3 regions of the Mycoplasma sp. P36-A1 genome follow, and region 1 is predicted to be linked to each of the others. Evidence: a T-box and tRNA genes for the amino acid it is inferred to sense, from the RefSeq annotation. Region 1 holds a T-box; the other regions hold tRNA genes.
The links. A T-box is a leader RNA that pairs with one kind of tRNA and senses whether it is charged. The one in region 1 lies ahead of ileS (isoleucine--tRNA ligase), so its partner is inferred to be a tRNA-Ile.

Region 1 (10,293 bases):
TATTAATTTTGATAATGATGATCAGCATGACTTGAAAAAAGTTATTTTTGAACTAAAAGATGAAATTACTTCATTACTAGGTTATGAAATCAAAAATACTATTCTAGTCATACCTTCAAATCACTGTAAGAAGTTTAGCGATAAGGTAAGAGTTGAAGCTATCAGAGAAGATCAAGTAATACAAAAAGATGAAATTGCAACAGGAATTGAACAAATGATTCGTAAAAATGATAATGAAAAGAACTTTGTTGTGAATGTTGTAATCGATAGATATTCTGCTTATGGATATGGGTATGTTTCAAATCCAGTAGGTCTTGAAACAAGATATATAGAACTAGAGGGTAGTGTATATACTATACCTACAGTTATTGCATATCCGTTAATTAAAATAATTGAGGAATGTGGTTTTAATGTTGTTGATGTATGCTTAGATATTCTTGCAATTGCTTCTGAAAGTGTGATGCCTAGTGCATTAAAATCAGGTGCGATCATTGTAGATATGAATTCAACTAGTACTAACATAGCGTATTTTAAAAATAATACAATGAAATCTTACAAATCCATTGAACTTGGTGGTAAGAACATAACTAACGACATTGCATTAGTAGCAAAGATAGACAACAACAAAGCGGAAGCTTTCAAGAAAAAGTATGTAGATTTAAATATTGATAGAATACAAGATTTAGTAATTTATCGTTACTATGATGAATACAGTAATGAAGATGTAGAAATTACTCAAAAGTTTCTTTCAGAAGTAGCTTTGTCTAGACAAAAGGAAATAATAGACCTAGTAAAAACTGAAATAATCGACTTACAACTAAGTGAAGAAGATTTATTTTACTTCACTGGTGGAGCTAATAAAATTAATGGATTAGAACACGTTTTGAGATATGAATTAAATTTTCCATATAATATTATTAGTTCTAAAGTTCTTGGTGCAAGGAGCTCAAGTTTCATAAAATGCTTAGGAGCAATTATATATGAAGCAAATTTCTCACGAGTAAGGGGAGAAATTAAGCTTTTTGTTAATAAAAAGGACTATATAAACTCAATTAATCTTGTTGAGAAAAACAATTTGTTGTATAATAACAACAATAATAGTAATGTGGAGCAGGATTTTATAAAACGCTTAGTTTCATATATATTTAATAACTAAAAAATTGGAGGTTTCTTATGAATAATATAGAGTTTGATCAATATGCAAACATTAAGGTGGTCGGCGTAGGTGGCGCGGGTTGTAATGCCTTAAACAGAATGGAAGAAGAGGGAATACAAGGTGTTGAATTAATAATCGCAAATACCGATTTACAAGTACTTGCAAATTCAAGAGTAGCTAAGCGTATCGAATTAGGTTCTAACCTAACTAAAGGTCTAGGAGCTGGTGCTAATCCAGAAATAGGAAAGCAAGCCGCACTTGAAAGTGAAATGGCAATCAAAGATGCACTTAAAGGTGCAGATATGGTATTCGTTGCTGCAGGTATGGGTGGAGGTACTGGTACAGGTGCTGCACCTGTAATTGCTAAAATATCAAAAGAACAAGGTGCATTAACAGTAGGTATTGTTTCACGTCCTTTCACTTTTGAAGGTAGATTACGTACAAAACATGCAATTGCTGGAATTGATGAATTAAAACAAAATGTTGACTCATTAATTATTGTATCTAATGATAAATTATTAGAATTTGTTGGTTCTATTCCTGTAGGAGATGCTTTTACAGAAGCTGATAAAATTTTAATTCAAGGTGTTCAAACAATTACTGACTTAATTGCAGTTCCTGCAATAGTAAACCTTGACTTTGCTGATGTTAAATCAGTAATGGAAAACAAAGGTTCAGCTTTAATTGGTATTGGACTTGGACAAGGTGAAAACAAAGCAGAAGTTGCTGCTAAACAAGCAATCGCTTCTCCTTTACTTGAAGCTAGTATTGCTGGTGCTAAACATGCAATTATTAACGTAACTGGTGGACCATCAATGACTTTAATGGATGCTAATGAATCTGTTAGAGTAATTGAAGAGTATGCTGGAAATGAAGAAATAAATGTTATCTTTGGTGTTGCAGTAAATGACAACTTAGATGATGAAATGGTTGTAACTGTAATAGCTACAGGTTTTGATATTCCTGAAATACAAGAAAATAGCTTGTTTACAGAAGAAGAAAATCAACAACCTGCTGTTGAAGCAAAAGCAGTTGCTGCAACTGAACCTGCTACTGCAGTCAATGAAGAAACTAATAACAGTTTAAATATTGAACCTGAAGCAGATTCAAGTCAAGATTTAGAAATACCTGCATTTTTAAGAAACAATAGATAATATAATTTGAGGGGAGAATAAAACATGGCTATTAAAGATATAAAAAACTGGGTTATTGGTGCTGATGTTGATGAAGAAAACTTTGACAACAATACTCAAGAAGAGTTTAGCACTCAAAGCTCTACATATGAAGAACCAATTGCTAGTTCATTTGAAACTAGTGCTGATACAAACTTTGGTGTAACAAGTACATCTTCATTTGAAGACACAACAGGAAAAGGTGCACAAATGGTTGTTTTTGAACCAAGAAGTTACTCAGAGTCACAAGGAATTGCAGATCATTTAAAAAGTAAACGTGGTTGTATAATTAATTTACACCGTGTAAGCAAAGATCAAGCAAAGAGAATTATTGACTTTTTGAGTGGTGTTGTTTACGCAATTGAAGGAGAAGTTCAAAAAATTGGACCTAATGTATTCTTATGCACTCCTAATAATTTTGCAGTACATGGTGAAATTACTGACACTGAAGAATAATTAAAAATATATAATTTAAAATGCGATTTATGTCGCATTTTTAGTTTAAAGAGGTTATTATGCATAAAAATGAAAAAGACATTAATAAGCTAATTGAAAGAATTAATGAAGCTATATTTCAAGTTAGTTTAAACCAGAACTTTAAAACACTTTTCTTTATAGATGTTATCTTATTGAAAGAATTAAATAATGAACTTAAAAATATCAAAAATATCGATATCATAAAATACTCAAAAATTAGTAATAGTAAAAGATCTTATCTAACAATTACTAATTCTAAAAATGATTTAGACCTAACTGAATATACTACTTTAGTTAAAATCGAATACAACAATAAATTTAAACAAATAAACCATAATGATGTACTAGGAACTTTGTATTCACATAATATAAAAAAAGAATTTATAGGTAGCATTATTGTTTATAATAATAATATATATTTTGAAATTGTTTCTAATTTATATAATTATGTAGTACAAAATATTGAAAAAATTAATAATACTAAAGTTAACTTAGTAAAAAGTAATGATATAGTTTATGAAGAAGATAATCTTAAAAAATATCATACAACAATAAAGTCAACTAGATTAGATGTAATTATTAAAGCTATTACAAATTTATCTAGAGAACAAGCTAAGAATTATATACTAGAGAATAATATTAAAGTAAATCAAATATCAACTGATAATTATTCTAGAGTTTGTAAAAATGAAGATGTTATTTCAATACGTAAATATGGAAGATTTATAGTGAAATTTGATTGTAATAAACTAACAAAAAAAGGAAATATTAATTTAGACTATTATAAATATATCTAATTATATTTCCTTTTTATTTAACTGTATTGGTTAGTATTTTTAAATAATACTAATTTTTTCCAAAGTTTTCTAAAGTCTGGAATAGACAAATTGTAATCGGGAATACCATAGAGACAACTAATTCTATTTACTAATTTAATTGCCTTTGGGTATAAATCTTTAAGTAGTTCTATACTAAGCTCATCTTCATTTTGTAATGATAAAGGTTCATTTTCAAAATCAATATAAGCACAAATGCAGAAATCTAAACAATGAGTTTTACTTGTAAGATTAATAATTAAACCAAATGCTGAATAATCACATTCTTGATCACCTTTTCTAGAATAACCAAGTGCATGCTTAACAATAAAGCCATCCTTAATATTTAAATCAATTTCTTCTCTTTCACCATATTCAATATATTCAACTTTATACTCTTTGATTGTATATTTCATAGATACCTCCTTTATATTACATAATTTGCATTATTATTAAACTTTCCTAAATATAATCTAATAAAAAAGTAAAAAGATTGATTTTTCTTGCCTTAACTAACATTAATATGTATAATTGAAATATATACGACTATGAACAAAACGTTTTTGTAATATTTATTTAAGAGAGTCATCATTTGGTGTAAGATGATATAAAGTTATAAAATAGATCATTTGGGAGTCACTTTTTTGAAAGTAGTAGAAAAAGCGTATAAGCTGCGTTAAAGTTTAAGTGAGAGTACTGTAGATTTATACAGTGAACTAAGGATGGTACCGCGGAAAATTTCGTTCCTTGATTATATATCAAGGAATTTTTTTATTATAGGAGGAAAAAATATGAATTACAAAGATACACTTTTAATGCCTAAGACAGCATTTGAAATGAAAGGTAAATTAAATACCAAAGAACCTAAAATGCAAGATCACTGGCGTGAGATTGAACTTTATGAAAAAGTATTAAAAAGTAGAGAAGGAAATGAATCATTTGTGTTACATGATGGACCACCATATGCTAATGGTAATATACATGTAGGACATGCTATGAATAAAACAATTAAGGATATAATTGTAAGATCAAAACAATTACAAGGATATTATTCTCCATATGTACCAGGTTGGGATACTCATGGGCTTCCAATAGAAACAGCTGTTACCAAATCAGGTATTAATAGAAAAGAAATGAGCATTGCTCAATTTAGAGCATTGTGTGAAGAATATGCTTATAAACAAATTGAAAATCAAAGTATGCAGTTTCAAAGATTAGGTTCATTTGGAGATTATAAACATCCATATATAACTTTACAAAAAGAATATGAAGCAGCTCAGATTAGAGTGTTTTCAAAGATGGCAATGGATGGTTTAATATATAGAGGATTAAAGCCAGTGTATTGGTCTCCAGTAAGTGAGACAGCTCTTGCTGAAACTGAAATTGAATATCATGATAAGGTTTCAAACTCAATTTATGTAACATTTAAAATGGTTGATGGAAAAGAATTACTAACAGAAGATGTTAAATTTCTTTGTTGGACTACTACACCTTGGACTGTTCCAGGAGTGCTAGCAGTTGCTTTAAATGAAAGAATTGAGTATGGAGTTTACAATACTCCAGAAGGAAAGCTTGTAGTTGCTAAAGAAAGAGCAAAAGCAGTATTTGAAGATTTAGAATATGAATATGAATTAATCCAAGAGTTTAATGGATTAGAAGCAGATAGAATTGTTGTATCACATCCACTATATGATTATGATTGTATAGTTATCATGGGTGATCATGTTAATACTGAAGGTGGTACTGGTTGTGTAACTACTGCTCCAGGACATGGTATGGAAGACTATATTGCTGGAAATAAATACGAATTAGGATTAAAAGTAGTTGTAGATGATTTTGGAAAAATGACAGAAGAAGCTGGAGAATTAGTTCAAGGTCTTTGGTATGAAAAAGCTAATAATGTTATTATTGAAGCAATGACAGAAAAGCATACATTACTTAAAGCTTCAAAATTCACACATAGTTTCCCATATGATTGGCGTTCAAAAACTCCTGTAATCTTTAGAGCAACCAAACAATGGTTTGCTTCAATAGCTAAAAAAAGAGAAGAGTTGTTAGAACAAATTAATACAGTAGAATGGGTACCTGCATGGGGAGAAACAAGATTATATAACATGATTCGTGATCGTGGTGACTGGACAATTTCAAGACAAAGATCTTGGGGTGTACCAATTCCAATACTATTTGATGAAAATAAAGAGCCAATTATGAATGAAGAAGTCTTTGCTTATATAGAAGAAAAATTTAGAGAACATGGTTCAAATTTCTGGTTTGATTCAAATCCAGCAGATCTATTACCACAATCATACAAAGATACTCATGAAAATATTGATTTATATACAAAAGAAACTGACACAATGGATGTATGGTTTGATTCAGGATCATCATCACAGGCAGTACTTGTTGATAGAGGATTAGGATATCCAGCAGATTTATATATGGAAGGTTCAGATCAATATCGTGGATGGTTTAACTCATCATTGATCGTAGGAACATGTGCTACTGGTAAAGCTCCATACAAACAAGTATTAAGTCATGGATTTACTTTAGATGGTAAAGGTAACAAAATGTCAAAATCATTAGGTAATACAATTGATCCTTTAAAATTAATTAATGTCTATGGTGCTGATGTATTAAGATTATGGGTTTCTAGTACAGATTATCAAGCAGATGTTAGAATATCTGATGCCATTATGAAACAAGTATCTGATGCGTATCGAAAAATAAGAAATACTTTTAAATTTATTTTAGGTAACTTAAATGACTTTACTGAAGCAAATCTTGTAGAATTAGATGCACTTGAAGATGTTGATAAATATATGATAGCAAAACTTAATAATATCATTACTAAAGGAATTGAATCATATAATACATATGATTTTAATAATATATATACTTCAGTAAATAATTTCATAGTAAAAGAACTAAGTGCTTTTTATATGGACTTTACAAAAGATATATTATATATTTTAAAAGAAGATTCTTTAAGAAGAAGACAAGTTCAAACAGTGCTATTCCATACAATAAATTCACTAGTAATGATTTTGGCTCCAATATTGCCACACACTGCTGAAGAAACATATTCTTATATAAACAAAGAGAATAAATTAGAATCAGTGCATTTAGAATATATGCCAAAAGCATTTGAATTTAAAGGCTTAAAAGAAGTAGAAGAAAAATATGATATGTTTATGAAACATAGAGAAGATATCTTAAAAGCAATTGAAGAAGCAAGAGAATCAAAAGTAGTTGGAAAATCATTAGAGGCTAGTGTAAGTGTTTGGCCAAAAGATGGTTTTGAATTTATTAAAGATATTCCACAACTTCATCAATTATATATTGTTTCAGATGTTAAATTTGAAAGATTAGAAGATTCAGAAGAGCTAGAAACTGCTTATATTAAAGTAAATAAATTTGATGGATACACATGTCCAAGATGCTGGAATGTAGTATCACAAGATAGAGTAGTCAATGATTTATGTGATCGTTGCGATGAAGTAATCAATCATTAATAATAAAAAACGAATTCTTAATTGAATTCGTTTTTTTATATGTTTACTTATATATTATTGAGCTTTTGTTACAAATGGATCAATAACAGAAGCTAGTTGTTGAATATTTCTTGACTGGATTAAAACAGTACCTTTACCATTAAAGACATTAACAACACCTTCTCCAGTAGTAAAACCAAAGACACCACTTGCTATTTCAATATCATATGTCAAAGTATCACTCCAAGCAACGACATGATAGTTGTCAATTACAAAACGTTCACTACCATCTAAGTTTATCTCAATTAAATCTCCATAAGTATTTATTAGTAATTCACCAGCTCCAGTAGTTTCCATAACAAACAATCCACCAGTACCAGATAAAATTGCTCTACCTATACTTTGTCTTACCATATTATAAGATACTGATTCTTCACAAGCTAAGAATACACCGGTATTTAATCGCCAATGAATTTGACCCACTTCTAATTTTTTAATAACTCCAGGAGCAGCAGGTGCTAATGCTATTTTTGAATTATTTTCCTTACCTGTAGCACTTGTAATAAAAAAGCTTTCACCACTAGTCATTGATCTACCTAATGCTTTTAAGACACCACCAACACCTTTTGAACCATTAGAATTCATATTACCCTCTAACTTAACATTACCTCTCATATATACCATAGATCCAGATTCAATCTTAATTTTTTCATCTGCATTCAAAGTAACTTCAGCAATTGGAAATGCCGTATTTTGACTAATATCTACATTCATAAAATTTCCTTCTTTCTATTTAGTAACATAATAATACCACATATTATTTTTGAATAATAATCATACTTTATTAATACACATTTATTAAGACATATGATAGAATATAAACAGTAAATTTAAAAAGTAGGTGCAACTATGTCAAGATTTAAAAGTATAATCAACATTACTATATATAATATATTTCCAATAATAGTCCAAATAATTTTTGCCTTTTATATAAAAGCAAAATTTGCTAGTCTTAGTGCTGATCAAATGCAATCTAAACTAGTAGATACTTTAGGTTCAATTCAAGGAATGGCTATTATGATGATACCAACACTTATGATAATTATTCTTTTAAACTATAAATACTTAAGAAAAAAAATACATAAATCATTTGAAAATATTAAAGAAACTTTTAAATATGGCCTTATAGGTTACATAATCATGACTTTTGCAATAGTAGTTTTTTCAATTTTAGTACAACTAATGCAAATAGATGTGTCTGAAGCAGAAAACCAACAAGTGGTAAATAACATGATGAGTGGAGCATCAACACTAACTATTATATTAGTTATTGGCTTAATAGTTCCATTTTTAGAAGAACTAATATTTAGAATGTCTATAGCAGGACTTTTAATTAAAGATAAAGTTTCTAAAAGTTGGCTGCCATACATTATTATGGCATTGATATTTGCTTTAATTCATGAAAACTCATTTATTACTAATTTCAGTGTTGAAGCTGTTGTAAACTTTTTAACATATTTAATACCTTCATTAACATTATCTTTTGTTTATAAAGTATCAAATCATAATATAATAGCAACATATATTATGCATATTTTAAATAATGTTATACCATCAATATTTTACTAGAAATCGAATAAATTAATTTTAAGAATAACTTAGGTTATTCTTTTTTTATAATAATGCTTCTAGTCAAAACCTATAAAATACACATATGTATTTATATACAATTATTATTGTTAATTAGTAATTAATAATATATTATAATTACATTCTTACACATTTCATAAATATTTCTTATATATTATAAACATATATTATTAAAGATGTTTGATATAATCTATTCGAGGTGTTAAGATGAACAAAAAAATAATAGCATTTACAAGCTTTATAGCACTAAGTATTATGAATTTAAATAATTTAAATGCCAAAGTAGATTATTCAAATGATTATAATAACTATAGTGAATTATGTAGTACTAAATCTTCATATGCATTAAATACAACAACTTGTGATGAATTTGTTCAGTATCAAGAAAATAAATTAGGTATTAATATTACAAGTGTAGATTCTGCAAATAAAAATGAAGTTTCTGCTAAAAATTTAAATAAATTTAATATAAACATAAAAAAGGTAATTTCTAAGTTAAATGATACTGTTAAAGAAAATAAAAATGAACAAAAAAGTAATCAAAGTAAAATAAGTAATCTAAAAAAAGAAATAGAAAATAATACAAATAATTTCTTTTCTAATATCTTTAATAGTAGTGAAACTAACAAGAATAGCTTAGAAGTAACTAATTTAAGTGAATCAATAAAAGACTTGAATAGTAGTAATAAAGAAATAAAAACACAAATAAGCAGTTTAAATAAAACGATTAAAACACATAGTATGGTTGCTACAGAAGTTGAAAGATCAACAATAAATTTGTATAGCAGTACTAATAGTGGAGGTACTGGTGATTATAACAAAGCACTTGATAAAGTAGATTTGAGTAGTGTTGAAGATAAAAATAGCAATTGGCTTAGACCTGTTAAACATGCAACTATTAGTGCAGTTGCCTGGTACTATCCAGCAAGTTTTGGTGGAGGTTGGCATCCTGGTGTTGATTTTGCAGTTAATACTAATACTAAATTAATAGCTCCTGCTGATGGAGTTATACTTAGTGAAAGCAAAGGTGCTAATGGCTATGGAAATCATATAGTAATTGCTGTAAAAAAAGGTAACTATGTATATACAATGTTATTTGCTCATTTAAATAAATTTAAGTCTAATGTTACAACTTTCAAACAAGGTGATGTAATAGGTTATACTGGTAATACTGGAAATTCTACTGGTCCACATTTACATATGGAGATATTTAGACATAATACAAGTAGTTTAAAAAAGGTTGTAAATGAGTTTAAAGAAAATGAAGACTATTGGTTTGGTTTAGGATATACTAAAAAAGGTAAAGCAGATAAAGTTAAAAGAATAGCACCAAATGATTTTTATAATCTTAAATTAAATCAAAAATATTAAACATGGGAAACCATGTTTTTATTTTGTAAACTAAAGATAGTTTTATAGAACTATCTATGATAAAATTTATATACAACAAAGGAGTGATTTAATGGAGCTATTAGCACCAGTAAAAGATAAAGAAAGTGCATTTATTGCAATAAATGCACAAGCAGATGCAA
Region 2 (10,293 bases), 550 kb from region 1:
AGCAAAGATAAATCCTAATATATTATCAGTTAAATATGGTTTTAGAAAAACATGTGTTAACACTGCTCCTAGACCTGTTGCTAATGCAGACAGTGTAGTTATGCCTAAAGCCTTTAGTGGCTTTTTACTTGCATAGTATATTGGTAAAGCAATAGCTATTCCTACTGGAAAATTATGTATAGCAACACTCATCATTAAAGCAATTCCAGTATCAAATTCACTAATAAACGATAAATAAACAGCTGAACCCTCTAATAAATTATGGACTGCAATTGTAACTGCTGTTATAACTCCTAATCGTAAAATATGTGAATTATCATCATTTTCGTTATTACTATTTATATGAGCATGTTCATGTGAATGTGGTAAATATCTATCAAGTAAGTGTGCTATGATTACACCACAAAGCAAGGCAAACATAGCCATAACTCCACCAAATGATGATCCTAATGAATCACTTAGGTGTTCTATACCATGTGGTAAGACTTCCATTAAACTTGCATAAATCATTATTCCCGCACTAAATCCTAAAGATAAATGCGTATAGCTTTTTAATTTATCTTTAAATAGTAAACTGAACAATGCTCCAACGATCATTGCACAACCTGCTAATGTTGAATAAATTAAACCATATATTTCATTACTCATTAAATCACCTCAATCTTATTTATAATAATTATAACCTAGACTATATGGAAATACTACTATTATTTTATTAAAATGACATCTTTTATACAAGTAAGATGAAACTTTATCATAAAAATAAAAAAACATCTCTAAGAGATGTCATTTGTTACATGGTGGCTTCGGACGGAATCGAACCGCCGACACGAGGATTTTCAATCCTCTGCTCTACCGACTGAGCTACGAAGCCAATGGCGGTCCAGACGGGACTCGAACCCGCGATCTCCGCTGTGACAGAGCGGCATGTTAACCACTACACCACTGGACCATTGGTTGCGGGGACAGGATTTGAACCTGCGACCTTCGGATTATGAGCCCGACGAGCTACCGAACTGCTCCACCCCGCGATGTATAAATATTCAATTTTTTAATAAAACTTAATGGCGGAGGAAGAGGGATTCGAACCCCCGCGACCTTTAACAGCCCTGTCGGTTTTCAAGACCGATCCCTTCAGCCAGGCTTGGGTATTCCTCCGTATTAAAATTGGTAGCGGGAGAGGGACTTGAACCCCCGACCTTTCGGGTATGAACCGAACGCTCTAGCCAACTAAGCTACCCCGCCAACTCTTGTATTTTATTAAATGGTGGAGCCTAGCGGGATCGAACCGCTGACCCCCTGCGTGCAAGGCAGGTGCTCTCCCATCTGAGCTAAGGCCCCATTTAAATGGTCGGGAAGACAGGATTCGAACCTGCGACCCCCTGGTCCCAAACCAGGTGCACTACCAAGCTGTGCTACTTCCCGACATATCTTATGTTATTTAAAAATGGCGCGCCAGGCAGGAATCGAACCCACAACCTCCTGATCCGTAGTCAGGCACTCTATCCAGTTGAGCTACTGGCGCATTTATTTGTTCTGTAACTTAAGACTAATATATTATAGCATAGTAAAATACTGTTTGCAATTATTAATGTTACAAATCGAATAGTTTTTTGTTATAACGGTGTTAATTAATGGTATATAATTATTATCGATTATAATAGTATTATTTTATGAGTGTAAGTATATAATTCAATTAAATATTCTTATAAACTTTGACTAATATTACTATTAAAAATTGGTATGTATCATATAATTAAGTGATTTATATTGATTAATTTCTCGACATTAATAAGTTATCTTTTTCATACAACTCAATAATTAACATTTTTAACATACTTTGTATTATTATTTTAAATAGTATTAAAATGACTCTTATTCAATTTTTAGTATCGATAGCATAGTAACTGATTTTACTGTTGTTTCAAACTAAACTTTTGATTTTATATTTTAAATTAAATTATTTATAATATATAGAATTGCGCTGTTTATATATTTATCTTTTATGCTTATCAAATCACTTTTTTATAGATGGTTATTAAAACTTAAAAAACAATATTAACAGTATAGTCAATATTTGTCCATGTCTTAATTTGTAATTTAATGTTTGTTGAAGAATTTATTGGTTATTATAATAAGGACAATGTCTTTTTACTTTTTATTAACATTATGTGCAATTCAATTTTATTTACAAACCAAAAAAAGCCTTTAATAGGCTTTAGTTTTTATAATGGTGGCTTCGGACGGAATCGAACCGCCGACACGAGGATTTTCAATCCTCTGCTCTACCGACTGAGCTACGAAGCCAATGGCGGTCCAGACGGGACTCGAACCCGCGATCTCCGCTGTGACAGAGCGGCATGTTAACCACTACACCACTGGACCATTGGTTGCGGGGACAGGATTTGAACCTGCGACCTTCGGATTATGAGCCCGACGAGCTACCGAACTGCTCCACCCCGCGATGTCTTTTATTCTGTTTTTCTTTTAAATTAAATGGCGGAGGAAGAGGGATTCGAACCCCCGCGACCTTTAACAGCCCTGTCGGTTTTCAAGACCGATCCCTTCAGCCAGGCTTGGGTATTCCTCCGGATTTAAAATGATGGTGGACCTAGCAGGACTCGAACCTGCGACCTACCGGTTATGAGCCAGTAGCTCTAACCAACTGAGCTATAGGTCCATCAATTTATTTAATTTAAAAATTGGTAGCGGGAGAGGGACTTGAACCCCCGACCTTTCGGGTATGAACCGAACGCTCTAGCCAACTAAGCTACCCCGCCGTGTTTCTAATAATATTAATGGTGGAGCCTAGCGGGATCGAACCGCTGACCCCCTGCGTGCAAGGCAGGTGCTCTCCCAGCTGAGCTAAGGCCCCATGTTATTTTTAAAAATGGTCGGGAAGACAGGATTCGAACCTGCGACCCCCTGGTCCCAAACCAGGTGCACTACCAAGCTGTGCTACTTCCCGTTAATTAAGATTTTAATTAACTTGCTTAGAAATTATAACATATTTTTTAATTAAAAATCAATACTTTTTAAAGATATTTTTTTGATTAATTTTTTGTTATTGCAACCAACAAACTCTATTATACACGATAGTTTTTTCATGTCAACAATATTTATGATAAAACTTAAAATTATTGATATATTAGGTGTTTTATACAGCTTCTATTAAATATTTTTATGTTTATATATTGATTAAAATATAAATGAAGCTATAAAAATAGCTTCATTATTTATGTGTTATTCTTTATTTTTTGAATCTAATCCTTCTAACAATTTTCCTAAGTCATTATCTTCATATGAAGTAGTATTTTTTGTTTGAGCTGCTTTTTCATTTTCTTCTAGTTTATTATTAATGTTACTCATTAAATGTTCACTTGTATCTGCTAATTCTTTATCATCACTTTTAGATTCGTTATTCTTTTCTTCTTTTTTTATTTTCTTAATTTCTTCTACTACTGTTTTGATATCAAAATTGGTATTTTCTAACTCTTCTATTTGTGTTTCTTCTTCTTTTACTTTTAATGGTTTTATTATTGTTAATGCAGGATGACTAAATGCTCCATCTGCATAATCTTCACTCATTTTTTTATCCATAACTAATGGTAAATCATCTACACTTGCATCACTTTTTTCTTCTTGAGTATCTACTGGTTTTGTACTTGTAATAATATTGTTGTTTTCAATATTTTCAAGTGAGTTAGCATTTACTCTATCTTCTAATTCTTTTTCGTATTTACTTTTTTCATTTTCATCATCAAAATTTATTTTTTTAGTTTCGGTATTTTCTTCTGGTTGTACTGAAGGTTCTATATCACTTTCATACATTTCATATTTGCTATTCTTTTTCTTTCTTACTGCACTAAAAATTATAGCAATTACTATTAATGAAACTACTATTGCTAGTGGAATCTTATTTTCTAATAAAATATTGTACCAGTGGCTCTCTGATTCACTCACTGTTTTGTCACCATCGCTGTTTTCAGAGCTTTCTGGCTGTGTTTGTGCATTCCTATCATATAATTCTCTTACTTTGGTATTCAGTTCATTACTGTCTTTTATTTTGTTATAATCTAATGTTAGAACTTGCAAGTTGTTCATTGTATTCAAAGGCACTGCACTTGTAATATTGTTATTTGAGATATCTAGATATCTTATATTAGATTGATCTGTTAAAAAATCGATATTTTTCAATTGATTGTTAGCTAAATCTAAGTATGATAATTTTTGAAAATCTTTTAAGTTTAATACTGTTGTTATTTTATTTGATGCAAGATTTAAATTGATAATATTTTTTGGTAAATTATTTATTTTAACTAATTTATTGTTATCTGCTTCTAATACTACTAGTTTAGTAAAATTAGTTAAACTAGAAATTGTTGTTAAATCATTATCTGATATATTCAATTCTTTTAACTTAGATAATCGCAAAATAAAGTCAAGATTATCTAGTTTATTATTGCTTATATCTAAAGCCTCTAAATTGGTGAATTCACTTAAGATGTTTAAATTTTCATCTCTTGTTCCTCTAACATTTAAGTTTGTTAATGAGCTTACATAGTACAATGAATTAAGGTTATTAATATTTCTATTATTTGTTAAATTTATTGTATGCAGTTTATTTAAATATCCCATTGCTCCAACATTTTTGATATTATTGTTTGAAAAGTTTACTTCTTCTAATGCAGGTAATTTGGTAATGTCAGCTATATTTGTAATTGAAGCTGAACTACAGTTTAATATTTTTAAGTTTTCTATTTCACTATTTTTTACTTCATCACTTAGGTCTTTTTCCAAGTTTTTAGCTACACAAGATGCAAAGTTTTCATTTGTTGGAAATGTCGCTTTAAAGGTTGCTGCATTAATACTTTTTACATTCAATAATGCTATTGCTGTTAAAGCAATAGTTAATACTTTCTTTTTAATCACTTTTTTACCCTTCATTTTTTCCCTCCTAGTAACTTACTTCTATCAAATACAATCCACAACCTGGCGCTATTTTAGAGTAGGCGCTTATTTGTTTTTTATTTAATAGTTTTAGCATTTCTTCTATGCTTTTATTCTCTTGTGCTACATCTAATAATATGCTTACTAACTTCCTAATCATGTATCTTAAAAAACCTGTTCCATAAAAATCGATTATTAATATCCCTGATTCTTCTTTAAATCTTATTTCATGTATTTCTTTAATACTATTTTGGTTAATTGTTGCACTTGAAAAGGTTCTAAAGTCTTTTTTTCCTATTAGATGTTTAGATGCCTCAATCATTTTTAATATATTTATTGGTTTACAATATTGTAATTCATAATTTTTTTTAAATACATTATATTCTTTAGTATTTATTTTGTATTGATAGTGTTTTGCTTTTGCATTAAATCTTGGATGGAATTCATTAGCTACAATCTCAAAATCTTTTGCATAGATATCATCTGGTAACAATCTATTTATTGAAAAAAGAAAGTATTGCTTCTCAAATTCTTTAGTTGATTTAAAGGTTACTACTTGTCCTTTAGCGTGGACTTTGGCATCAGTTCTACCTGAAGCTATTAACTTTACCTTTTCTTGTGAATTAAGTCTTGTTATAGCTTTTTCTAATTCATCTGAAACATTTCTTTCTTTTACTTGTGATTGATACCCATAAAATAGTGTACCATCGTATTCAATTGTTAATTTGTAATTGAATACCATGTTACAACTCCTGTATAGATGATTGATATTATTATAGCAATGGTATCAATATTTTGCCATTTGTATTGATTAAATCTTGTTCTTTCTGCATCTGGACTATATCCTCTTGCTTCCATTGCATCTGCTAAATCTTCAGCTCTTTTTATTGATGATGTGAATAATGGTATTAGCAATGATATTATTGCTTTTACTTTAACACTTAATTTATTAGATTGAAAATCTACTCCTCTTGATGTTTGTGCTACCATTATTTTGTTTGTTTCTTCTACTAATAGTGGTATAAATCGTAGGGCTATTGAGATCATCATTGCTAATTCATGAGCTGGAAAGCCTATTTTTTTAAGCGGGTTAAACATTTGTTCTAATCCTAAGGTTAAATCTAATGGTTTAGTTGTCATTGTTAATAGTGAACTGACAAAAACCATTAGTGTAAGTCTAAACAATATTAAACATGTTTGATAGATAGCTCCTGTGTATAATTTGAAAAATGATAATTCAAAAAGTAAGTCACCTGTTCTTATGACAAATGAATTTATTATAAATAAAAAGACGAACATAAAAGCCATTATTTTCAGCCTTTTTATCATTTCTATTACTGATAGTTTTGAGATTTTTATTAATATAATTATTAGTATTGTTGTTGCTACATAGACACTTATATCTTTTATGATGAAAATTCCAACTAACAAAATAATCATGGCAATTATTTTAGCTAGAGGATTAAGACGATGTACTAAACTTTTAGCTGGTACATATGTTCCAATTGCAATGTTATTTAGTAGTGCCATTATCTAAAACTCCTTCAATTAGTTGGATTAATTTTTCAAATTTAATCACTTCTGTTGGTTTTGTTAACATGCATTGAATATATGCTTGTAGTAGCTTTGGTTTTTCTATATTATACTTATTCAAATCTTCTCTATTAAAAAAATCTAAGGTGCTATCATCATACATTATTTTGCCATCATTTATTAATATTACTCTTTTTGCATAATCATATACTACATCCATGTCATGTGTTACTAAAACTATTGTTTTGTTATGTTCTTTGTTTAATGTTTCTATTATACTCATGATTTCAATTATACCTTGAGGATCTAATCCTGCTGTTGGTTCATCTAAAACTATAACATCTGGTTCCATTGCTAATATTCCAGCTATTGCTACTCGTCGTTTTTGACCACCACTTAAATTAAATGGTGATTTTTCGAATATATCTTCATCTATATCTACTAGCTTTAAATATTTCACTGCTCTTTTATGGGCTTCTTCTTCGCTTACATCAAAGTTTTGTGGTCCAAACATTACATCTTTTATTATTGATTCCTCAAATAATTGATACTCTGAAAATTGGAATACTACTCCTACTACTTTTCTTAATGGTTTATAACTTGTTTTTTTATCATCATTTGTAATTGTGTATTCATTTATTTTTAAACTTCCTGAAGTCGGTATTAGTATTGCATTTAAATGCTGTATTAATGAACTTTTACCGCTTCCTGTTTTTCCCACTATTGCTAAATAATCTCCATTATTAATATCTAAATTAATACCTTTTAAAGCTTTGTATTCAAAGGGAGTATTTATTCCATATGTATATATCAAATTTTCTATCTTGATTGGCATAATTGTTCATCTAACTCCTTTAAAGTCATACTACTATGGATGTTATAACCATCTTTTTGTAGTCTGTTTGATATTTTCAAGGCAAATGGTATATCTAAACCAATTTCAACTAATAATTCATAGTTATTCTTAAAAACTGTTTCTGGATTACCTTGTAATATTACTTTACCTTTATCTAACACTATTACATAATCAGTGTTCATAGCATAATCTATATCATGAGTAATACTTATGATTGTTTTTTCACCACTTTTTTGTAGTGCTGCTATACTATTGTTTACTTCATTTACTCCAACAGGATCAAGCATACTTGTCGCTTCATCAAATATTAATATTTGTGGATTCATCGCTAGTACTCCTGCAATTGCAACTCTTTGTTTTTGACCTCCTGAAAGTCTTGTTGGTTCATGTTCTAAATAGCTTTCCATTCCTACCATTTTTGAAAATTTTTCAATTATTTCGGGCATTTTCCTTGGATCTATTTGATAGTTTTCTAAGCCAAAAGCTATATCATCTTTTACTGTTGAACCAATAAATTGATTATCAGGATTTTGAAAAACTGTTCCTATTTTTCTTCTTATTTTATAAACATTTTCTGGTGATTGCTCTAACCCATCAACTATTATTTTACCTGTATTAGGACTAATCAATCCTATAAACATTTTTGCAAGTGTTGATTTTCCACTACCGTTATGTCCTAAAATGCAGGTGTGTATATTTTCATCTATTTCTAAAGATAGGTTTTCAAAGATTTTTTCTTCTTCATCATCGCCACTTAAATAACTAAAACTTACATCTTCTACTTTAATCATAAGTTACTCCTTGCTTTATTCTAAATTTTTGTGAATTTCTTTTTTATAAAATTCTACACCTGGTTGATCAAATGGATTTACTTTTATTAAATATGATGAATATGCACATGCATACATCATTGTACTCATTAAATAACCTAAGTTATGCTCATTTATTTTTTCGATTTCAAAAAATAAATTTGGTACTTCACCTTGAACATGAGCACTAATAACTCCACTGACTGCTTTTTGATTTATATCATTAAGCCCATATTTTGTATATTGGTTTAAACCATCAAAATCATCTTCTTCTAATGGAATATGCAAATTAAATTTAGCATCTCTTACATTAAATACTGTTTCAAACATTATTTTAGGACCATCTTGAATTATTTGTCCTAATGAATGTAAATCTGTTGTAAAAGTCATTGATGTAGGTATTATTCCTTTTCCATCTTTTCCTTCACTTTCAGCAAACAGTTGTTTTAACCATTCACAAAAATATTTTAATGAAGGTTCATACACAACATAATTTTCTATTTTTTTAGATGCTGTTGTATTTAATAAAAGTCTATTAACTGCATAGTTATAGGCTATATTATCATTACTTTCAATAAAGTTTTCTTTTGCTGCTAATATAGCACCTCTAATGAAATCTTTTACTGCAAACCCTGCAAATGCAAGTGGAACTATACCAACAGGACTAAACACTGAATAGCGTCCTCCTATATCTTTTGGTATTGAAAATGAAGTGATATCATTTTTGTTTGCGAATTCTCTTAAAGCTCCATTGACTGGATCTGTTGTAATTATTATTCGCTCTTTTAGTTGATCTTCTCCATATTTTTTTACAATTAACTCTTTGAATATTCTAAATGCTATTGCAGGTTCTAGTGTTGTTCCTGATTTTGAGATGACATTAACGACAAAATCATTATCCCAACAATAAGCATATATTTGAGCTAAGTAGTCACTTGATATATTATTACCTACAAACATTAATTTATATTCTGAATTTAAATCTTGACCATTCATTGCTTCATACACTGCTTTACTGCCTAAATATGATCCACCAATTCCAATTACTATCATCAATTTAGCTTTAGCTTTAAAATTTTCAATTGTTTTTATTATATTATCTACTTCTGTAAAGTCATAATCTAATAGACTATCATTCCATCCTAAAAATTCTGCAGCCCCCAAAGCTGTTTTTTCTAACATTCCTTTTCTTATCATTACATAGCGATTTCGCATGTATCTAGGATCAAAGTCTATTAAGTTATTCTCATCATTAAATTTCAACATTTTATTCTCCTTTTCGATACTGTTCTATCCATTGTGGTAGTTTCAGTCTTAACTCGTCAAAACCTTTTTTGGTTTCGCTAATTAATTCTTTGTTTTTATTATATAAAGATTTGTTTTTAGTACGACGTCTAGGTTTAGTAATTGCACGACGTGAAAAAATAATGTGATTATTACTAGTATCCACATCCATTATTTTAACTTTTACTTTGTCTCCTATTTTTAAAAGAGAGTCAACACTTTTCACATAATCATGAGATATTTCAGATATATGTAAAAGTCCTGTTTCATCATTATCAAGGACTATAAAAGCACCATAGGGTTTTATTGATATTATCTTACCTTCGACTATGTCGCCTTTTCTATGTTTCATACTAACACCTCGAATACAATTATAACATAAAATGAGTATACATTAACATTAAAAAAGATAATTACTAACCAAAATCAAGTGATTTTTTTTAAGGCTTATTTTAATTTTATATTTAAATGTGTTATAATTAATATGAATGGAGGTTATAATATGTTATATACTTTTTATCCATTAATTGCATCACTTTTATCAAATGTAATCGCACAGTTGCTTAAGCCTGTTACTAAATATGTAAAAACTAAGACTTGGGATCCTTACCAGATATTAGCTGCTGGTGGCTTTCCTAGTTCTCATGCCTCAACAATGTCAGCAATGACTTTGTCTTTAGGTTTTAAGGATGGCTTTGACAGCTCTGTTTTTTTTCTTGCTTTAGCTTTAACTGGTATTATTATGTATGATGCTATGAATGTTAGACTTTATGCAGGAAAACATATTGCTTTAACGCAAAAATTAATCAATGATTTAAAAAATCTACAAACTTTAAAATTAGATGATCCTATTTATTTAAC
Region 3 (10,293 bases), 230 kb from region 1:
TTTCGCATAAAAGGGGCGTTTTTTAAAAAAAGCTCTAGAAGTTGAATATTACACTATGAATTGCACCATATACTACAGGGCCATTATGGCAAACACTGCAGCATTTTGGTGTGCAAGATTACATACATGTCATACACAAAGCTCCACCAAAGTAATTTCATAGTGGTTTTGTACCACTAAATCTTGTATAATTTGAGATTACAAAAACTCTATTAAAAATGACATTCAAAATTGTGATTACACTTTATTTTAGATAATTATAAATATCTATTGGAAAATATTTAGAACATGGAAATGGTAACATAGTAAGTAAAGTATATATGCATTTATATCCTGAAAGTGATACTTCATTCTTAAACTCACTATCATGTGAAACATAATTAATTAGAATGAAGTAAAGAGTATAGATCTTACTTTTATAATAAAAAAAGCCCTTTAAAGTAGGGCTTGAATATTCTATGGTGCGGATAACAGGAATCGAACCTGCACACCGAAGTACTAGATCCTAAGTCTAGCGCGTCTGCCAGTTCCGCCATATCCGCATAAATATATTATGCACTAATATCAAGCAAATGTAAATACAATTATTTTACTTTTTTTATAATTTTTTCTATAAAACAGTTGCTTACATTTGTCTTGTTATTAAAACATTATTATTTTTTTAAGATAGCTTAATAATCTAATTTAAATGCTTCATCATCTACTATTTTCATTTTATCTTTAAAGACATAACTACAAACTAATGATGTAATCACTGGAGCTACTATGAATACAAAGCCTGTAATTAGAAGATTATGAATACTGAATCCTACTTTGTTCAGGTGTCCTAGAGGTCCAATTAGTCCTGCAAGGCCAAACCCTGCTGACATTGGTGTTCCTTGTATATTAAAGATTGGAACTAATGTTGAACAAATAATAGCTGATATTATTCCCGGAATAATAATTTTAGGATTTTTTATACAGTTGGCCATTTGAATTTTTGGTGATCCCATAAAGTGGGCAATTGCAGTACCTGCACCATTTGCTTTATAGCTTAGGATTCCCATTGTCATTGCCATACAAGCTACTCCCATTGTTGCTGCAGCACTACTGTTCATTGTAAGTGAAATCAAAAGTGCGATTGCTACAGTTGAAATTGGTGAAACGATGATTATTGCAAATGAAATAGCGATTAGAATTGACATTATAAGTGGTTGCATTACTGTAAATGAATTAATCATTTCACCTATACCAACAGAAATCATACTAACACTTGGAGCTGTAAAGCTTGTAATTGCACTTGTTGTAATAATTGTAATTGCAGGAAGTAGAATTAGTTTATATGCTTTAAGTTTTGGGCCAAAGAAGTTAATAAGACTTATGGCTATAACTGCACCAATCATACAATTAATAATATCGCCTGCACCTTTAAGCATAATCATTCCTTCTTCATTAATACCTTTCATTGAACCAGCAGCTACAAAGGTAGAAATAATTAATGAAGAAGCACTGATCATATCATATTTATATTTTAAAGCGATACAAACACCAATAGTTGCACCCATCATAGCTGTTGAAATACTTAGAAAAGGTGTTAGTGATGTTAAATGCAACGCCTTAATTATCTCTCCAAACACAGCTTCTGGCATTAAAGCTACAATAATTCCAATACTCATTCCATTTAGGATTTTTGACATATTATCTTTTATTATTTTCATAATTATTTCCTCTGACTTTCTATAATTGTATATGGTTTTTTATTATTTATAATATCTACTACACTATCAAGGCAAATGTTTACCATGTTTTCCACTGCTCTATGTGTATAAAATGCAATGTGTGGAGTTACGAATATTTTAGGATGATCTAAAACTAACTTAACACTTTCATCTACTATTTCTTTATTTTGATAATTATGTGCAAAGTATGCAGCTTCATGATCTACAACATCAATTCCAGCTGATTTAACTTTATTATTATCAATTGCATCAATTAAATCTTTTGTATTTATAGCTTGACCTCTTGATGTATTAACTATAATAACACCATCTTTCATTTGCTTAAAAATATCTTTATTTATCATGTTTATTGTTAATTCTGTTAATGGAACATGCATTGAGATTAAATCAGCTTGTTTAACTAAGTCTTCTAATGAATCTACATAGTTTACAAATGATTTATTTTCTTCATTTACTTTTATATCATATCCAATTACTTTAGCTCCTAAAGCATTCATTATTTTTGCATATACACTTCCTATTCTACCTACACCAATAACTCCTACTACTAAATCACTTATCTCATTAGATATTAATCCAGGCCAAGTAAAGTCTTGTTGTTTAATTCTATTTTGAGATAATGGCATATTTCTTATTTGATACATACTTAACATTAATGCATGTTCTGCAATTGCATGTGGTGAATATGCAGGAATATTAGTAACAGTTATATCATATTTATTAGCAAATGGAATATTTACCATATCATATCCTGCACTTCTTAATGATATTTGTTTAATACCAAATTCATTTAATTTTTTATAAACTCTTTCATCATCCATATCTGCAGTTTGTAAGATGCTAATTCCATCATAGCCTTTAACTTCATCAACAGTATCAAACTCTAAATCGTATGTTACTGTATCTATTTCTATATTATTTTTCTTTGCAAAAGCTTGAATGAATGGTTGTTCATCCTCTCTAACACTATACATCTTGATTCTCATAGTAATAACCTCCATTTGTTATTGTAAAATTTTGATAAAAAAAAGTGGATAAGCATTTTTGCTTATCCACTGTATCATAGCTTTTCTCTATTTAGATAACAGAAAAAAGATAGGGTTGTAAATAAACACTATCATTCAATAAGCTATATAAATAAAATCGTTTTGTTGAAGTTTTCATAATGTTTACTCTCCTTTTCTCTTTTTGTTGTTTCTAATATTAACACCTGTGTTAATATTATGCAACTCTTTTTTCTGATTATTTGTCAAATTACTTAATTTTAACAATTGCTAAAATATTTATTAATAGTTTCTTTAGTAATATTCATCAATTCTGTTGTACCAATAGTTATACGTAATCCATTATTAAACTTAGATACAATAATATTATTATCTTTTAAGTATGCATGTAAGTGTTCTGCTTTATCAAAAGTAAAATAAACAAAATTTGTTTCACTATCATAAACATCAAATTGTTCAAATTTCTTTAAAAATTGTTTGAAATCATCTCTAATTACAATTAATTCACTTCTTTTTGTTTTAAAGTGATCAATATGTTTTAATGCTTTAGATGCAATTAAAGAATTGACATCACTTAAGGTAAATGGACCTTTTACTGTATCTACAAAATCTAATAGTTTTTCATTTGCTAAGACAAAGCCTATTCTTAAAGCTGCAAGCCCCCATGCTTTTGATAATGTTCTTAATATTAATAAATTATCATATTGACTTAATAAGTCTAAACAATCAACACTTGCATATTCTACATAGGCCTCATCTAAGACAATATATGCAGATGTAGAATTAAGTAGGTCTACTATGTACTCTTTTGATTTTAAAGTACTTTGAGGATTATTAGGATTGGATAAAATAAATAATTCAATATTATTATCATCTATAAAAGATGCTATTTTCTCTGCTGATGCATTATTATTAATAGTTTTTAACTCTCTTTGAGCAATCAATGCTGCTTCTTCATACCTAAAGAAATCTACTTCAAAAGCTGCAATTTTATTCAAGGTTAAGGCGCTAAAAACCATTCCTATCATTGAATCAGATCCTGCACTTGGACATATCATATTTTTGTCAATATTATATATTTTAGCATACTCACTAACTAACTCATCATGATAGTTATTACCATAAAAGCCAAAGTTAAGATCTCTTATTGCTAATAATTCTTGATCACTTAAATATTCTTGCCAATTTAAAAAGTAATTTTCATTTTGGGCAAGGTTTATTAAAGAATTAGGTGCTGGTTTGTATTTACTTAATTTTTTTAAGTCATTTCTCATATGTATACCTCCATTTATTTTAATAAAAAAAGAACTATATGTTCTTTATATATATTATTATAATAGAATTGCTAAAAATGTATTGCAATTAATTATTGTTTATTATCTTATCAAATAATCATCTTAAATTCAAGATAATTAGTTTTTACTATACAAGTTTTAATCTTTACTTTACAGTATTTATTTGAAACTTTAATTATATTTACTTTTATTATCGTATAAATTATACTTTATAATTAGATTTTTTATTTTTTATACTATAAATAAAAAAGCCTAATCTTTACGATTAAGCTAGTATTTAACTATTCTAGAAATAAATTCATTAATATTTATAAATAATATCTTTTCTTTTTCAACAATTAAATTTATTATTCAACATCAACAACTGATACTAGAAATCTTATTTCTAAAATACCTTCACTTTCAGTCACTCTAATTTCATATTTACCGATATAAAAATACTCATCTTCTAATAACTTTTTTACATCATTATTACTAATTGCTTTTTGATTATTATTTTGTAAAAGTATATTTAAATCATTTTTAATTTCTTTAATATCAACATCTTTATATAGTATGAAAATTGCAATTGGATATTCTTGATCATTTATTATATTACTATCTAATCGAACTTTTTTATCTCCATCTATATAACATTTAGTATCTTTGTTTGATTTAATCAATTTTACTTTGTTTGTAAATTGAGAATGCTTTATATTCAACTGTGAAACATAATTTACTGCTTCTTTGTTATAATCTCTAATGTCTGTATCATTTATACACTCTTCATATCTATTAATGACTTCTTTACTATTGTTATTTGCTGAACAACTACTAACAATTAGTAAAACAATGAAAAGAGTTATTACTTTTGAAATGTTTTTTCTCAATTTATAATTCCTCCATTTTCAATTTGTATTAATACATCGCTAATCTCTTCGATATCGTTTTTATAATGTGAGGATATTATTAATATACCTTTCTTTTTAAATTGAATTAAGTACTCTTTTAATATTTCGCTAGTTTGAGTATCTAATGAATTAAAAGGTTCATCAAGTATTAGTATGCTTGAATTATCTATCAATGCTTGAATAATCAACATTTTTTGTTTATTACCTAAAGATAGTTGTGCATACTTCTTTTCTATAAATGGAGTTAAATTGAATAATTCATTTAAGTTCAACATTTCATTTAAAGTTGTTTCATTTTTAATTAGTCTAATTTTTTCTAAATTATTTAAGCATGATACATCACCTAAAAACCTGGTGTATCAACAATTATTCCTGCATTTAAAATGAAGTTGTTTCTATTCCTAATAATAATTCCATCTTGTATTATTTGTCCAGAAGTTAATTTAGTGTGCCCACAAATCGCCTTCATTAGTTGTGTCTTTCCTGAACCGTTTTTTCCAATAATTCCATAAGCATTACCAGTTTCAAATTCAAGGTTAATATTATTCAAAATCAACATATCTCTATATTTTTTTACTGCATTTTTTACTTGTATCTTCATTAAACTTTCTCCAATCTATAAAAAATAATTCTCTACTACTAATAATAATATACATACCAAAATTGAATATTTTGATTTAGTTGTTATACTTATTCCACCCTTAAATTGTTAATATAAAGAAAAAGACATTTATCTTTGTTATAATTTAAGCGACTAAAATAAATTAAGGAGATAAATGTCATGATTAATAATAACATAATTAATAAAAACAATAAAGAATTAAAAGAAATTATTGGAATTAATGATTCCAATATTAATATATATAAATTTCAAGATGAAAAAATTAAAGATAATATTTCTAAAGTATTTTATGGAATTCTATTTTTTAATGATAATGTTTGCCCTAAATGTAATAAAGTTCATAATAAATTTTATGTACATAATAAAAAAGTATCTCTTATTAAATTACCTATGGTTTCTGGTTTTGATGCTTATTTAAAACTTACTAAGACTCGTTACAAATGTATGGAATGTAATAAAACTTTTATTCCTGCTAATACTCTAACAAATCCTGGATGTTCTATTTCTAATATGGTTAAATATCTAATTGCTCTTAAATTAACTAATATGCTTACTTGTACTTATATTGCTAAAGATCATAATGTATCTACACATTCTGTTTTTAGAGTATTAGATACTTATGCAGAGGCTGCTAAATCTACTACTATTAAATCCTATTTACCAAAAGTACTTCATTTTGATGAGTTTAAATCTACTAAAGATGCTGATGGCAATATGTCCTTTGTTATTATGGATGGTGAAAAAAGAAAGCTACTAGATATCGTAGAAAACAGGCAAAAAGCTTACTTAGAGAACTATTTTAGCTACTATACAAAAGAAGCTATTGATAATGTTGAATATATTGTAATTGATATGTATACACCTTATATTGAAATCATTAAAAATGACTTTACTAATGCTAAAATAATATTAGATAGATTTCATATTTATCAGAATTTAACTAGAGACTTTAATAAAACTAGAGTTGCAATTATGAATGCAGATGAAAAAAACAGAAATAAGTTCAAAAATTTTTGGAAACCTATATTACAGTTAAAGGAGAATCTTTCAGAAGTGATGTTTAAGCATGTACCTTTAATTGTAAGTTTACAAACAATAAAGCAATTCAAAATTATTTAATCGAGAATAATGAGGACTTTAAAAATAATTATGAAATATATCAAGATTTACTATTTTCTTTAAAATACAATAATATGGAAATGTTTAAGAAAACAATGATCAGCCTAATAAATTAGCTTCAGATAAAATTAAAACTTGTATATCTACCTTTATTAAGTATTATGAATATATTAAAGATAGTTTCGATGCTGAGTATAATAATGGAATAATAGAAGGTACAATATCTAAATTCAAGAAGTTAAAAACAATATCTTGTGGCTTTAGAAGATTTGAAAGATTAAAAACTAAAATAATGATACAAGAATAATTAATTGTATAGCGATAAAGCATTAAAAAAGGATACAACATTTCTGTTATATCCAATACTAACTCATATATTAAAATAGTGACATTTATCTATCAGAATGAGGCAACAAAAAAACACCTGTAAAAGGTGTTATCTATTAAATATATGGTGCGGATGACAGGAATCGAACCTGCACACCGAAGTACTAGATCCTAAGTCTAGCGCGTCTGCCAGTTCCGCCACATCCGCATATTTAATTTAAAATGGTGTCCTGTACAGGATTCGAACCTGTGACCCTCTGATTAAAAGTCAGATGCTCTACCAACTGAGCTAACAGGACAATGGTGCCGGCTAGAGGACTTGAACCCCCGACCTACTGATTACAAGTCAGTTGCTCTACCAACTGAGCTAAGCCGGCATGGTGGACGATAACGGGCTCGAACCGCTGACCCTCTGCTTGTAAGGCAGATGCTCTCCCAACTGAGCTAATCGTCCATATTAAAGGTTAGTTACGCCCTTTTTCCAATATTTCTATCCAGTATCCATCAGGATCTGCAATGAAATATAAACCCATTACTGTGTTTTCAAATACAATTACATCCATTTCTTTGTGTAATTCATATGCCTTAGCATAATCATCAACTTCAAATGCCATATGGATTTCATTATCACCTAAATTATATGGTTTATTTTGATCTCTTAAGTAAGTAAGTTCAATTAGATTAGTTCCTTCTTCTGGTTTCATATAAACTAGAACAAATGATCCATCTTCTGCTTCTACTCTTGAAGATTCTACCATATTTAATGACTTTTTGTAAAAAGAAATACTTTTATTTAAATCAAAGACATTAATATTATTATGTATAAATGAAAATTTCATATAATCATCCTTTAAATAAAATGGTGGAGCCTAGCGGGATCGAACCGCTGACCCCCTGCGTGCAAGGCAGGTGCTCTCCCAGCTGAGCTAAGGCCCCATGTAAATTTAAAATGGTGGGCCTGAGAAGACTCGAACTTCCGACCTCACGATTATCAGTCGTGTGCTCTAACCAACTGAGCTACAGGCCCATTTTAAAATGTTATTATTTGTTAGAAATAAAATGGTGGGCCTGAGAAGACTCGAACTTCCGACCTCACGATTATCAGTCGTGTGCTCTAACCAACTGAGCTACAGGCCCCTATCTAAGAGTTATTTTATTTCCTAACGCCTATATATAATATCATGTAGGTTTATGCAAGTCAACTATTTGAAGGCTATTTTTATTATTTTTTTTATTTTTTTAAAAAATGAATTATTGCATTATTTTTGATAAAATTTATTACTAATTCTATAATTTAAATTAAGAATATAAATAATTAGAAAGAGGGAATAATTATGGAATTTAAAAAAATTAATTCTGCCTTAGCAATGCTTAATGTTTTAAGCGACTATGGAGTTAAGCATATTTATGGTTTACCTGGTGGATCTATCAATTCTACTATGGAGGCTTTATACAACGATCAAAGTAATATTGAATATATTCAAGTTAGACATGAGGAAGTCGGAGCTCTTGCTGCTGCTGCCCATTCTAAACTTACAAAAAAAATTGGTGTTTGTTTTGGTTCTGCTGGACCTGGTGCTGTTCACCTATTAAATGGTTTATATGATGCTAAGCATGATAAGACTCCTGTTTTAGCAATTATTGGACAAGTATCTTCTAAATTTATGAATACTAACTACTTTCAAGAAATGAATGAAGATCCAATGCTAAGAGATGTTAGTGTTTATAATAGAGTTGTTATGGATCCTCAGCAAATGCCTTACATGGTTGAAGATGCTATTAGAGCAGCTTATGAATATAATGGTGTTGCCTGTTTAACTATACCTGTTGATTTTGGTACTGTTGATATTAATGACACTTATATTACTTCTGCTAAACAATTTAATATTAAGCATCCTATTGCTGAAGAATCTGATATTGATGCTGCTATTGATTTATTAAAACAAGCTAAACAGCCCCTATTATTTTATGGTATAGGTGCTAAGGGCTGTAAAGATGAACTAAAAGAGCTTTCAACTAAGTTGCAAATGCCTGTTGTTTCTACTGCTTTAGCAAGAAATATTATTGGTGATGATTTTGAAAACTATTTAAAAGCATCTGGAAGGTTAGGAACGAAACCAGCTACTGAAGCAATCGCACATGCTGATTTGATTATGTTTGTTGGTAGTGATTTCCCTTTTGCTCAAGTTATGTTTAGACCAGATCAAAAGTTTATTCAAATTGATATTAAGCCTAGTATAGTTGGTAAAAGACATAGAGTTGATGTTGGTATTAATGCAGATGCTAAAAGTACTTTAAGAAGTATTATTGATAAATTAGATGGTAATGTTACTGAAAGTGCATATCTTAAAGCTTGTAAAATAAATATGGATTATTGGAATAAATACACTAAAGATTTAGCAAATCTTAAATTAGAAAAGGTTACTGCTGAAAACATAATGGCTAATTTAGCTAATATATTAAAAGATGATGCTATTATTGTTGGTGATGTTGGAAACGTAAGTATACAATGTGTTAGAAACATTGATTTTAAGCCGAATCAGCTATGGACTACCTCTGGTATATATGCAACAATGGGTTATGGTGTTTGTGGTGGTATAGCGGCTAAATTAGCTTATCCAAGCAGACAAGTTGTTACAGTAAATGGTGATGGTGGCTTTTCAATGGTTTGCCAAGATATTTTAACTCAGGTAAAATATAATTTGCCTGTAATCAATATTGTTATGAGCAATGATTCTTTAGGGTTTATTGAAAGTGAACAATATGCTACTCAACATATTTTTGGAGTTGATCTTTATGAAGCTGACTTTGGTTTAATGGCTAAATCAATGTCTGCTGTTGGATACACTGTTAACTCTATTGAGGAATTAAAAATGGTTTTTGAACAAGATGAAGTAATCAATCCTACTAAGCCTGTTGTTATTGATGTTAAGATTTCTCAAAACAGACCATTACCTACACATAGATTAGAATTAGATCCAAACAAATTTAGCCAAGAGCAAATTTCTAATTTTAAAAAAGCATATTATATTAATGAAATGCCATTATTTAAAGATATTCTAGCAAAACTTATTTAAACAAAACTTATTTAAACAAAAAAACTAACTTTATAAATGGGTTCTATAATTTATAGGGTGGAATAACAAATTCAAGTATTACTTGAAATGTTATCCACCCTTAAATTGTTAATATAAAGAAAAAGACATTTATCTTTGTTATAATTTAAGCGACAAAACTAAATTAAGGAGATAAATGTCATGATTAATAATAACATAATTAATAAAAACAATAAAGAATTAAAAGAAATTATTGGAATTA

Region 2: it encodes a tRNA-Ile, which carries the amino acid that the T-box ahead of ileS (isoleucine--tRNA ligase) is inferred to sense. The anticodon was not compared.
Region 3: it encodes a tRNA-Ile, which carries the amino acid that the T-box ahead of ileS (isoleucine--tRNA ligase) is inferred to sense. The anticodon was not compared.

Annotation. Positions count from the first base shown of each region.
Region 1 is NZ_CP168083.1:793,076-803,368, forward strand. Features, by position in the region: gene ACD762_RS03690 (cell division FtsA domain-containing protein) at 1-1,156, shown strand, start outside; gene ftsZ (cell division protein FtsZ) at 1,174-2,310, shown strand; gene ACD762_RS03700 (cell division protein SepF) at 2,335-2,784, shown strand; gene ACD762_RS03705 (YlmH/Sll1252 family protein) at 2,844-3,602, shown strand; gene ACD762_RS03710 (hypothetical protein) at 3,620-4,036, opposite strand; T-box leader at 4,160-4,371, shown strand; gene ileS (isoleucine--tRNA ligase) at 4,412-7,132, shown strand; gene ACD762_RS03720 (TIGR00266 family protein) at 7,187-7,885, opposite strand; gene ACD762_RS03725 (lysostaphin resistance A-like protein) at 8,021-8,740, shown strand; gene ACD762_RS03730 (peptidoglycan DD-metalloendopeptidase family protein) at 8,969-10,132, shown strand; gene ACD762_RS03735 (peptidase U32 family protein) at 10,224-10,293, shown strand, end outside.
Region 2 is NZ_CP168083.1:1,342,022-1,352,314, forward strand. Features, by position in the region: gene ACD762_RS06480 (ZIP family metal transporter) at 1-648, opposite strand, end outside; tRNA gene ACD762_RS06485 (tRNA-Phe) at 799-874, opposite strand; tRNA gene ACD762_RS06490 (tRNA-Asp) at 877-952, opposite strand; tRNA gene ACD762_RS06495 (tRNA-Met) at 955-1,031, opposite strand; tRNA gene ACD762_RS06500 (tRNA-Ser) at 1,066-1,158, opposite strand; tRNA gene ACD762_RS06505 (tRNA-Met) at 1,169-1,245, opposite strand; tRNA gene ACD762_RS06510 (tRNA-Ala) at 1,266-1,341, opposite strand; tRNA gene ACD762_RS06515 (tRNA-Pro) at 1,349-1,425, opposite strand; tRNA gene ACD762_RS06520 (tRNA-Arg) at 1,449-1,525, opposite strand; tRNA gene ACD762_RS06525 (tRNA-Phe) at 2,232-2,307, opposite strand; tRNA gene ACD762_RS06530 (tRNA-Asp) at 2,310-2,385, opposite strand; tRNA gene ACD762_RS06535 (tRNA-Met) at 2,388-2,464, opposite strand; tRNA gene ACD762_RS06540 (tRNA-Ser) at 2,498-2,590, opposite strand; tRNA gene ACD762_RS06545 (tRNA-Ile) at 2,604-2,680, opposite strand; tRNA gene ACD762_RS06550 (tRNA-Met) at 2,704-2,780, opposite strand; tRNA gene ACD762_RS06555 (tRNA-Ala) at 2,800-2,875, opposite strand; tRNA gene ACD762_RS06560 (tRNA-Pro) at 2,892-2,968, opposite strand; gene ACD762_RS06565 (leucine-rich repeat domain-containing protein) at 3,244-4,947, opposite strand; gene truA (tRNA pseudouridine(38-40) synthase TruA) at 4,958-5,692, opposite strand; gene ACD762_RS06575 (energy-coupling factor transporter transmembrane component T family protein) at 5,671-6,480, opposite strand; gene ACD762_RS06580 (energy-coupling factor transporter ATPase) at 6,464-7,318, opposite strand; gene ACD762_RS06585 (energy-coupling factor transporter ATPase) at 7,303-8,130, opposite strand; gene ACD762_RS06590 (glucose-6-phosphate isomerase) at 8,146-9,414, opposite strand; gene ACD762_RS06595 (CvfD/Ygs/GSP13 family RNA-binding post-transcriptional regulator) at 9,416-9,784, opposite strand; gene ACD762_RS06600 (divergent PAP2 family protein) at 9,935-10,293, shown strand, end outside.
Region 3 is NZ_CP168083.1:565,977-576,269, reverse strand. Features, by position in the region: tRNA gene ACD762_RS02610 (tRNA-Leu) at 460-542, opposite strand; gene ACD762_RS02605 (PTS sugar transporter subunit IIC) at 672-1,697, opposite strand; gene ACD762_RS02600 (D-2-hydroxyacid dehydrogenase) at 1,700-2,704, opposite strand; gene ACD762_RS02595 (pyridoxal phosphate-dependent aminotransferase) at 2,983-3,996, opposite strand; gene ACD762_RS02590 (hypothetical protein) at 4,365-4,886, opposite strand; gene ACD762_RS02585 (ATP-binding cassette domain-containing protein) at 4,862-5,209, opposite strand; gene ACD762_RS02580 (ATP-binding cassette domain-containing protein) at 5,251-5,508, opposite strand; gene ACD762_RS02575 (ISL3 family transposase) at 5,689-6,648, shown strand; gene ACD762_RS02570 (transposase) at 6,761-6,955, shown strand; tRNA gene ACD762_RS02565 (tRNA-Leu) at 7,101-7,183, opposite strand; tRNA gene ACD762_RS02560 (tRNA-Lys) at 7,199-7,274, opposite strand; tRNA gene ACD762_RS02555 (tRNA-Thr) at 7,277-7,352, opposite strand; tRNA gene ACD762_RS02550 (tRNA-Val) at 7,354-7,429, opposite strand; gene ACD762_RS02545 (VOC family protein) at 7,440-7,814, opposite strand; tRNA gene ACD762_RS02540 (tRNA-Ala) at 7,836-7,911, opposite strand; tRNA gene ACD762_RS02535 (tRNA-Ile) at 7,926-8,002, opposite strand; tRNA gene ACD762_RS02530 (tRNA-Ile) at 8,036-8,112, opposite strand; gene spxB (pyruvate oxidase) at 8,310-10,052, shown strand; gene ACD762_RS02520 (ISL3 family transposase) at 10,233-10,293, shown strand, end outside.